Regions from separate parts of the Yersinia entomophaga genome, predicted to be linked through region 1. Evidence: riboswitches for the same ligand, from Rfam matches in the RefSeq annotation. Region 1 holds a riboswitch; each other region holds the start of a gene.

Region 1 (3,278 bases):
CTTTTTGTACACCGGTCTGGCCCTGCAACAGCAACGGGCAGAGGAGTTGCTGGAGCAGGATCATATCGATCAGCTCGTGCAATTGGTGGGAGATAAACAGGCGGTTCGCCAGATGCTTCTTTCACAGCTAGGGAGGAGTTTTAGACAAGGTAAACATATACTTAGAGTGCTTTACTACCGTCAACTACAAAACCTATTGCCCGGTTCCGCTCTGCGCCGTTCAGAAACCCATATTGTCCGGCAGATTTTTAATGGTTTAACCCGCATAAATGAGGAAAATGGGGAAGCCGAGCCAGATTTATCTCATCACTGGCAAACGCTAACCCCCTTGCATTGGCGCTTTTATTTACGTCCAGCGATTCACTTCCATCACGGCCGTGAATTAGAAATGCAGGATGTGATTACGTCATTAAAGCGTTTGACCACACAGCCGCTGTTTTCCCACATCACGGAAATCACCTCTCCTACGCCTTATGTCATTGATGTAAAACTTAATACGCCAGACTATTGGCTCCCTTGGCTACTGGGCAGCGTTCACGCCATGATTTTGCCGCAGGAATGGCCTGAACTACCTGATTTTTCGCGTTATCCTATCGGCACCGGCCCTTACTCGGTGATTCGCAACCGGCAAAATCAATTTAAAATTCAGGCTTTCGATAACTACTTCGGTTTTCGCGCACTCATTGATGAGGTCAATATTTGGGTGTTACCTGAATTGTCAGAAGATTTAGTGTCTTCTGGCGTTCATTTACAGGCGGATGATACCAGCCGCAACGAATTGGAAAGTCGGCTGGAAGAAGGCTGCTACTTTCTCCTTTTCGATCAACGCTCCCCGCTCACCAGCCAACCGGACGTGAGACGCTGGCTATGTGAACTGATCACACCGGTGGCTTTACTCAGCCATGCCGATGCGTTGTATCAGCGCTACTGGTCGCCAGCCTACGGTATTTTGCCGCGCTGGCACCATAATCGTCTGAACCCACCTTCTGCCAAACCCCTCGAATTAACTGAGCTCACCGTAACCTGTTTTACCGAACATCCTGAATTCAACGCCATTAGCCAAACGCTGAGAGACGTACTGGCCGCGCAAGGCGTGAAACTGGTGGTACAAGAACTGGATTACGCCAGCTGGTATCGGGGGGAAGCCAAAAGCGATATCTGGCTAGGTAGCGCCAACTTCTATCTGCCGGTGGAATTTTCCATTTTTGCCACCTTATATGAACTTCCTCTTTTGCAACACTGTTTGAGTGAAGAGTTGTATCAAGACGTCGCGCAGTGGCGCAATAACCGGTTGCCCATGGCGGAATGGAGCCAACGATTGGTCAGCAATCATCAATTTCACCCGTTATTCCATCACTGGCTAGAATTGTTTGGACAGCACAGCATGCGTGGCGTGCGGATGAATACCCTAGGCTGGTTTGATTTCAAATCGGCCTGGTTTACGCCGCCGGAGGAATAAACAGACTTTCACTAGTCTGGCTATCCCTCTACAATAGCGCCGTCTCAACGGGGTGCGAAAAATTGTTTAGCGGCAAACCGCGGCCAATATTCGCTGAGAGTAAACCCGTCGAACCTGATCCGGTTAATACCGGCGAAGGGATTTGAGAGCGTCATTCAGCAATATGATGAACTTGCGGATATTGACCAATGCCTCAGATACCTTTGCCACCTTTCTTTTTGAGGAGTGCAAAGTGTTTAAACGAATTCTTCCCTGTCTGCTGCTGATTTCAGCCGCCGCCACCGCGGCTGAAGCCACCAAACCTGTCCTGACGGTTTACACCTACGATTCCTTTGCCGCTGATTGGGGACCGGGTCCTGCTATCAAAAAATCCTTCGAAGCAGAATGCAACTGCGAGCTGAAATTCGTCGCACTGGAAGACGGCGTTTCTCTGTTAAATCGCCTGCGAATGGAAGGAAAGAAAAGTCCGGCGGACATAGTATTAGGGTTGGATAACAACCTGGTGCAATCCGCAGAGAAAACCGGATTATTTACGCCAAGTCAGATAGATACCAGCAAGCTGGCGCTCCCCGAAGCCTGGCATAACAGCACATTTATTCCGTATGACTACGGCTATTTCTCCTTCGTATATAACAAGGAAAAAATAAAAAACCCGCCGAAAAGTCTGCATGAACTGATCGAAAATGACTCGCCGTGGAAGGTTATTTATCAAGATCCGCGCACCAGCACGCCGGGGCTGGGGCTACTGTTATGGATGCAGAAAGTCTACGGGGACGAAGCGCCGCTGGCATGGCAAAAACTGGCGAAAAAAACCGTGACCGTGACCAAAGGCTGGAGTGAAGCCTATGGCCTGTTCCTGAAAGGCGAAGCGGATTTTGTCATGAGCTATACCACTTCTCCGGCTTATCATTTGATTGAAGAAAAGAAAGATCAATACGCTGCTGCTGATTTCAGTGAAGGCCATTATTTGCAAGTGGAAGTCGCAGCGCAGGTAGCCTCGAGCAAACAACCGGAGCTGGCGCAGAAATTCATGCAGTTTATGGTTTCTCCGGCTTTCCAAAACCATATTCCTACCGGAAACTGGATGTATCCCGTGATTAAAATGGATCTTCCGGCCGGGTTTAACACTCTGACCGTGCCCAAAAAAGCGTTGGAATTCAGCGCGAAAGAAGTAGCCGATAACCGCAGCAAATGGATTCAGGCATGGCAATCCGCCGTCAGCCGCTAATCCCCGCTTGGCTCTGCCCGGGACTAGTTGCTTCATTCCTGCTGGTTGGGGTGGCGCTGCTGGCATTTAGCGCCATCTGGCGTCATGCCCCAGAAGCCGACTGGATCGGAGTATGGCAGGACAGCTATTTGTGGCACGTGGTGCGCTTTACCTTCTGGCAGGCTTTTTTATCGGCCCTGTTCTCGGTGGCTCCCGCTATTCTGCTGGCTCGCGCTCTGTATCGCCGCCGCTTTCCCGGCCGTCAACTGTTGCTGCGATTATGCGCCATGACCTTAGTTCTGCCGGTATTGGTGGCGCTATTTGGTATTTTGAGCGTCTATGGGCGCCAAGGCTGGTTAGCGCAACTTTTCGGCTGGCTAGGGCTGGATTACCATTTTTCCCCTTATGGTTTGCAAGGCATTCTGCTGGCTCATGTCTTTTTCAATCTACCGCTGGCTACCCGCCTGTTACTGCAATCACTGGAAAGTATTGCGGTGGAACAGCGCCAATTGGCCGCTCAGTTGGGAATGAACGGTTGGCAGCATTTCCGCTGGGTGGAATGGCCTTATTTGCGCCGCCAGATTCTGCCTACTGCCGCGCTGATCTTTATGT
Region 2 (3,278 bases), 1.6 Mb from region 1:
ATAAAATCCCCGGCCTGCGCACGGGTCGCCTTGTATTCTGGCAAATAACGCCCCGCCTGCCGCATCATCCATACTGGGGTAACATCTACGGGCTGACGAAGTAAGGCGCGCAGATAACGATCGTTCTTCAACTCATTCATATGGGGCTCCCTTAATGATCTGGCGCTATTGTAGCATGCCTGATTTAGCTGTCCTGTTCGGTGCGGCACAATGCCACGGTATCTTCGATTAAACGGCGGGCTACAGTACCGGGCGGCGGCAACAGCGGCAGTTGATCGTAACGATACCAATTGGCGTTGAGCAATTCTTTTGGATCGTGGCGCAATTCGCCGCTGTCATACTCCGCCATAAAAGCAATCATCAATGAATGCGGGAACGGCCAGGGCTGCGAGGTCACGTAGTGTAGATTTTTAATACGAATATTGCTTTCTTCCATCACTTCGCGGGCGGTCGCCTGTTCCAGCGTTTCGCCCACTTCGACAAAACCTGCTAATACCGTATGAATGCCGCCACGATGACGCACATGCTGAGCCAGCAAAATTTCTTCGCCGCGCCGAATCGCTACGATTACGCAGGGCGCGATTTGCGGATAATAACGTTCACGGCAATGGTTGCACAGACAGGCCCATTCGGTGCGGCTGGCATGCATTTGATGACCGCAGTAACCGCAAAAACGGTGAGATCGGTAAAACTCCGCCAATTGCACGCCACGACCAGCCAACTGGAATAAACCGCGATCGACATCCAGTAACTGACGCACCGATCCCATTTCGCTGGACATCAGTTGGCGAATTAACCAAACCGCCTGCCCTTGCCATTCGCCGATCTGTCGGGCCGTTTTTCCCTGTAATGACCAAAGTGCCGCGCTACCGTAGGGTAATTCCCCTTTGGGCAGCCACAATTTGTTCTCATGGCTAACGATCCACCAGCCATGTTCCTCACCTGTAAGTTGTAGTTCCATATCGTTGTTGCACAACCTCGACTTCACTGGCAATCTAGAATCTGGCTTGTTACATTTTTGTAACCTACCGTTACTTTTTCTTACTCACGGAGTCAATCATGCTCAACCGACTGGAAAGCCTGACTCAACGCGTTGGCGGCAGTAATGAATTAATTGATCAATGGCTTCATGCACGCAAAGAACTGTTAGTCTCGTATTGCACCGTGATCGGTATTAAACCGCTAAAGGAAAAGCATACCCCGCTCAATCAAAAAGCGCTGGAGAACTTTTGCCATAATTTGGTGGATTACCTCTCCTCCGGCCACTTCCATATTTACGACCGAATAATCAAACAGGCAGAAGGTGCCTCTAGCCCAAAAATGGCGCTGGCAACCAAGTTCTATCCGGCGCTAAAAGATAATACTCAAACTATCATGGCTTTCCACGATCGCTATACCGACAATGAGATCGATCAGGATAGCTGCTTCGAATTCCATCAGGCATTATCGGACATCGGCGAAGCGCTTGACGCTCGTTTTACTCTGGAAGACAAATTGATCCAACTGGCCGCCGAATCCTGGGAAGCCGCTCACCCTGCGGCCACCGAAGATCCGAAGAATTAACGCCATTATTCGCGCGGATCTATTACGCAAACTTGAGCTTACACTGAGTCGCGAGCATTTGGATCACAGCCCAAATTCAAAACGACAAATAAAATAGCTTATAAGACATACTTGTAGTTTTTATTCTCTCTCCTATACTGAGGCTTCTTGTCGGAGTGCCTAGCGCAGGCTTTTTATCCAAGCAACGCGCAGGCTGAGACCGTTAATTCGGGATCCGCGGAACCTGATCGGGTTAGTACCCGCGAAGGGAACAAGAGTAATTTATCGCTATCGCACGGCTTTCACCTTTAATGGATGAGCTCCGTCGCACCTGGCTAACATCGTTACTCCCGCCAAGCTCCAGACAAGCAATTTTCCCAATAAACCACACTGGTAGGAATTTGCTATGTCTAATAATACTCATGCTTCTCCATTGGCTGCATCAGCCAAACCCAAAGCCCGTCCACGCAAAGAACAACGTGAAGATGCCCAACAGTTTATCAATACGCTACAAGGCGTTAGCTTCCCTAATTCTCAACGGATCTACCTGCAAGGCTCAAGATCGGACATTCAGGTGCCGATGCGTGAGATTCAGCTCAGCCCAACCTTAATCGGCGGCGGCAAAGACGATCCTCGCTATGAAGATAACGAAGCGATTCCAGTCTATGACACCGCGGGTCCCTACGGCGATCCTCAGGCCAAACTAGATGTTCACGCAGGATTACCGAAACTGCGCGATAGCTGGATCGCCGATCGTCAGGATACCGAAATGCTGGAGGGCGTAAGCTCCGGTTTCACTCAGCAGCGTTTAGCGGATGAAGGTTTGGATCATTTACGTTTCGAACATTTGCCACGCCCTAAAAAGGCGATTGCGGGCAAATGCGTAACCCAACTGCACTACGCCAGAGCGGGTATCGTCACGCCGGAAATGGAATTTATCGCTATTCGGGAAAACATGGGTCGTGAACGTATTCGCGGCGAAGTGTTACGCCACCAGCACCCGGGACAAGCCTTTGGTGCCCATTTACCGGAAAATATTACGCCGGAATTTGTTCGTCAGGAAGTCGCCGCTGGCCGCGCCATTATCCCCGCCAATATTAACCATCCAGAATCTGAGCCGATGATTATTGGCCGGAATTTCCTAGTAAAAGTGAATGCCAATATCGGTAATTCCGCAGTGACCTCCTCTATCGAAGAAGAAGTGGAAAAGCTGGTCTGGTCCACCCGCTGGGGCGCGGATACCGTCATGGACTTGTCCACCGGCCGCTATATTCACGAAACCCGCGAATGGATTTTGCGTAATAGCCCGGTGCCGATCGGGACTGTACCTATCTACCAGGCGCTGGAAAAAGTGAACGGCGTGGCGGAAAACCTGACCTGGGAAATGTTTCGCGACACTTTGCTGGAACAAGCCGAGCAAGGAGTGGATTACTTCACCATTCACGCAGGCGTACTGCTGCGTTACGTACCAATGACCGCCAAACGCCTGACCGGCATCGTCTCCCGCGGCGGTTCGATCATGGCCAAATGGTGTCTATCCCATCATCAGGAAAACTTCCTGTATCAGCATTTCCGCGAAATCTGCCAAATCTGCGCCGCTTACGACGTTTCATTATCACTGGGTGACGGCCTGCGCCCCGGTTCTATTCAAGATGCCAATGATGAAGCGCAATTTGCCGAATTGCATACTTTGGGCGAGTTAACCAAGATCGCCTGGGAATACGACGTGCAGGTGA
Region 3 (3,278 bases), 390 kb from region 1:
CCCCAGTAAAAGACAATGGAGGGTTTTCTGTCCTTTCATTATCGCAATCCTTTTTATGTCATTTGATATTCAACAGTGGTTTCACCGCCCTGTTATTCAGTTCATAAGACCCGCGACGCAGGAAAAAGTTGATCCCCAGCACGAATTTCCACGCTAAATTCAGTTATTCAACAATCGGTATGACAACTTGAGTTAAGCTATGAACCAGATTATTGACCAAGAAGATCTGCCTCTATGCCTAGCCTCGAATTTTCTCAAAACATACCCAAATTGTATTATTCTGCGACGGATGCTCCGGCGCTAAAGACAGTCACCACCGACAAGATTCTACAAATGGTGGTCGATCTGGATGTCGCCAACTCAGAGGACGAACACTACGTCACCGGCTGGATGGGACTAAACAGCGTGATGGTGGTACGTAACTATCAGAATAAACGCGGCACCGCGAACGGTTTTGTGCTGAATAAAGGCAATAGGCATCGGCTGAGCGTGCAGTCTATCGAATTCCGTATTCCTAAAATGGTGCTCTGGATGACCTTCCGCCGCCGCCCGCGGACGATGGAATTGATTACCTACGAGGCGCTGGAAGGCGAGCTTAACGGCATGCAGCAATACCGCAATATTCTGGATAAAGCCTTGATCCAGCAGTTAGAGCAAGACTGGCGCGATCTGAACGATTATCTCGGTGAAGCCTGCTGGCAGTTGGAAAATGGTCGTCCGCTGTGGCAGCGGCTTCATCAGGAAATTACGCCGAAAGCCATCGACCAGGTTGCTGATTCCGCGGTGTTCTGCAGTAAAAACCGACAGATTGACGGCGAGTTCGGCGGGTTCTGGGCCGGAGATTATTTTTTCGCTATACGGCCAAAAAGTGATAAACATCCTCACGCGGCGGTGATGATTTCATGGCGAGAAAACGAACATGACATCGGCAGCTATGTATTTGATCAGAAAAAAGATCAGCAGGGTAATATCAGCCTATTACCCTGCATTCGCCCACGTAAAGGCGCAGAGCACTTTATTCTGAATCCTTTTGACGCCGTTCACTTACAGCGGGCGCTGGCGCTGTTCGCTCTCACCCGCCCATTCCTGATCGCCGAATAAACTGAGCGCCAGTCTGGCTGGGCTACCACCAACGATAAAAGTGGTGAACCGGCCCGATTCCTTGCCCAACCTCCAGCGTATCCGCCTGCTCCAACGCGCCTTGCAGATAAGATTTAGCAGCGGAGACCGTTGTCGCCCAGTTTTCCTGTGTTGGTCGTAGCGCCGCCAACGCCGCCGACAGCGTGCAGCCAGTGCCGTGCGTGTGGCGAGTGGCAATGCGGGGTAAACAGAAACGGAACTCGCCATTAGCCGTAAACAGCCAATCGGGGCTATCCCCACCGGTCAAATGTCCGCCTTTCATCAATACGCCCTGACAGCCCATAGCCAGTAATTCCCGCCCTTGAGCGCACATTTCCCATTCATTAGTCGCAGGCTGACAATCCAACAACGCCGCCGCTTCCGGCAGGTTTGGCGTAATCAGGGAAACCAGCGGCAACAATTGCTGACGCAGCGCCGCCACCGCCGCAGGCTCTAACAGCGGGTCGCCACTTTTGGCCAGCATCACGGTATCCAATACCACGAAATCCAGTGGGTATTGCCGTAACTTTTCTGCCACTATCTGAACGATATTTTCATTGGCCAACATACCCAATTTGGCGCTATCAATACGTACATCGCTCAGGACTGAATCCAATTGAGCGGCCACAAATGCGGGGTCTATCGCATAAACCGACTGCACGCCTCGCGTATTCTGCGCCACTAAAGCCGTTACCACGCTGGTTCCGTAAGCACCCAAAGCAGAAAAGGTTTTTAAATCAGCCTGAATACCCGCGCCGCCGCTAGGGTCAGTTCCGGCTATGGTTAATGCATTGAGACGTTTCATTGGCATATCTCCACGGAAAAGACGATCGATGGAGACAACAGATAAGCTGTGATAGCAGAAGCGAGTAAAACGGTAGGTCGAAGGTACATATTCCTCCCAACCGGCGGTCAAGAAGGCGGTACCCAGAGGATGCCGAGACTTCCCTACGCTGGCATAATCCAGATCAGGTAATACGGGTAAAATCTCAGCCACACAGTGAGTTAGCGCGGCACCCCGAGTCAGAACGACCATTATCAGCGGTTGATAAGATAAGATCAACTCTGGCTCAAGGGTGATAAGTCGCTACTCAGGGGGATAAAATGAACATTCGTGAATATCAGGAAGCCGATCGTCCCTTTTTACGAACGCTGTATCTGGCTTCCCGTCAGGCTGCCTTTAGCTGGATTAATCAGGAAAATTTCCGACTGGAAGACTTCGATAAAGCGGTATTGGGAGAAAAGATTTTGGTGGCGGTAGAGGACGGTAACCGGCTGGGCTTTGCTTCGGTTTTTCGGGAGGAAAACTTTCTGCATAACCTGTTTGTCGATCCGAGCAGCCAGGGTCTTGGCGTGGGAAAATTACTGCTACAGGCGGTACAGAGGGAATTGACCGCTACCGGGGTGTTAAAGTGTCTAGTCCGCAACCAGCGAGCGCTGGCGTTTTATCAGCAAAATGGCTGGCAGAAAATCGCCACCGGCAAAGGAGAAGATGGCGAATATATTTTGATGCATTGGGTAAAACCGAGCTAAAAATCATTTCGGCAATGGGTAATCGGACGCTTCGCTCCTTTCGCGTCAGATTACCCTATGCTCAGGCTAGTTTTCGCGTAATGCTTTCACATCGTCGGCTTTGATGTTCAACGTCGGCTGACCAAACTGTTGCAGCAAATAGTTACTGAGAGTCGCAACTTGTTCATCACTTAGGGTGTTGGCAAAACCCGGCATGAACACTTCACCGTCGTTAGTCTGGCGAGTCACCCCGTGCAAAATCACTTTGACCATATTATTCGGCGTCGTGGCTCCAACCACTGAGTTTCTCATCAGAGAAGGATAATAACCGTCCTTAACTCCCGCGCCGGTAAAACTGTGGCAACTAGCACAGTTCCCCAAATACAGCCGCGCGCCATCAGTGTAATCATCGGCGCTAAACGCCTTGCCGCGTAGCGAATCGACGCCGGTTGCCGGTTGCCCCCAGTCTGAGCGGCTCTTGGTTTCATCATCGAGATTCAGCGGTTTCAAAGTTCGTAAATAAACCGCCATCGCGTTAAGGTCGCTCTCTGTCAGGTGACGGGTACTGTTTTCAATCACTTCGGCCATTGGTCCGGCTGCCTGCGCTTTCCCGTCAACATGGCCGCTGCGCAGGTATTGAACCAACT

The links. Region 1 has a riboswitch for thiamine pyrophosphate ahead of thiB (thiamine ABC transporter substrate binding subunit). Riboswitches for the same ligand answer to the same signal wherever they lie in the genome.
Positions count from the first base shown of each region.
Region 2: linked by a shared signal. The riboswitch ahead of thiC (phosphomethylpyrimidine synthase ThiC) and the one ahead of thiB (thiamine ABC transporter substrate binding subunit) in region 1 are both predicted to bind thiamine pyrophosphate.
Region 3: linked by a shared signal. The riboswitch ahead of thiD (bifunctional hydroxymethylpyrimidine kinase/phosphomethylpyrimidine kinase) and the one ahead of thiB (thiamine ABC transporter substrate binding subunit) in region 1 are both predicted to bind thiamine pyrophosphate.

Region 1 is NZ_CP010029.1:3,069,314-3,072,591, reverse strand. Features, by position in the region: gene sgrR (HTH-type transcriptional regulator SgrR) at 1-1,459, shown strand, start outside; TPP riboswitch at 1,498-1,618, shown strand; gene thiB (thiamine ABC transporter substrate binding subunit) at 1,692-2,687, shown strand; gene thiP (thiamine/thiamine pyrophosphate ABC transporter permease ThiP) at 2,663-3,278, shown strand, end outside.
Region 2 is NZ_CP010029.1:1,507,416-1,510,693, forward strand. Features, by position in the region: gene hemE (uroporphyrinogen decarboxylase) at 1-140, opposite strand, end outside; gene nudC (NAD(+) diphosphatase) at 185-961, opposite strand; gene PL78_RS06860 (Rsd/AlgQ family anti-sigma factor) at 1,060-1,563, shown strand; TPP riboswitch at 1,705-1,830, shown strand; gene thiC (phosphomethylpyrimidine synthase ThiC) at 1,949-3,278, shown strand, end outside.
Region 3 is NZ_CP010029.1:3,459,474-3,462,751, reverse strand. Features, by position in the region: gene PL78_RS15640 (inhibitor of vertebrate lysozyme family protein) at 1-39, opposite strand, end outside; gene PL78_RS15635 (hypothetical protein) at 235-1,101, shown strand; gene thiD (bifunctional hydroxymethylpyrimidine kinase/phosphomethylpyrimidine kinase) at 1,124-1,924, opposite strand; TPP riboswitch at 2,048-2,150, opposite strand; gene PL78_RS15625 (GNAT family N-acetyltransferase) at 2,224-2,652, shown strand; gene PL78_RS15620 (cytochrome c) at 2,719-3,278, opposite strand, start outside.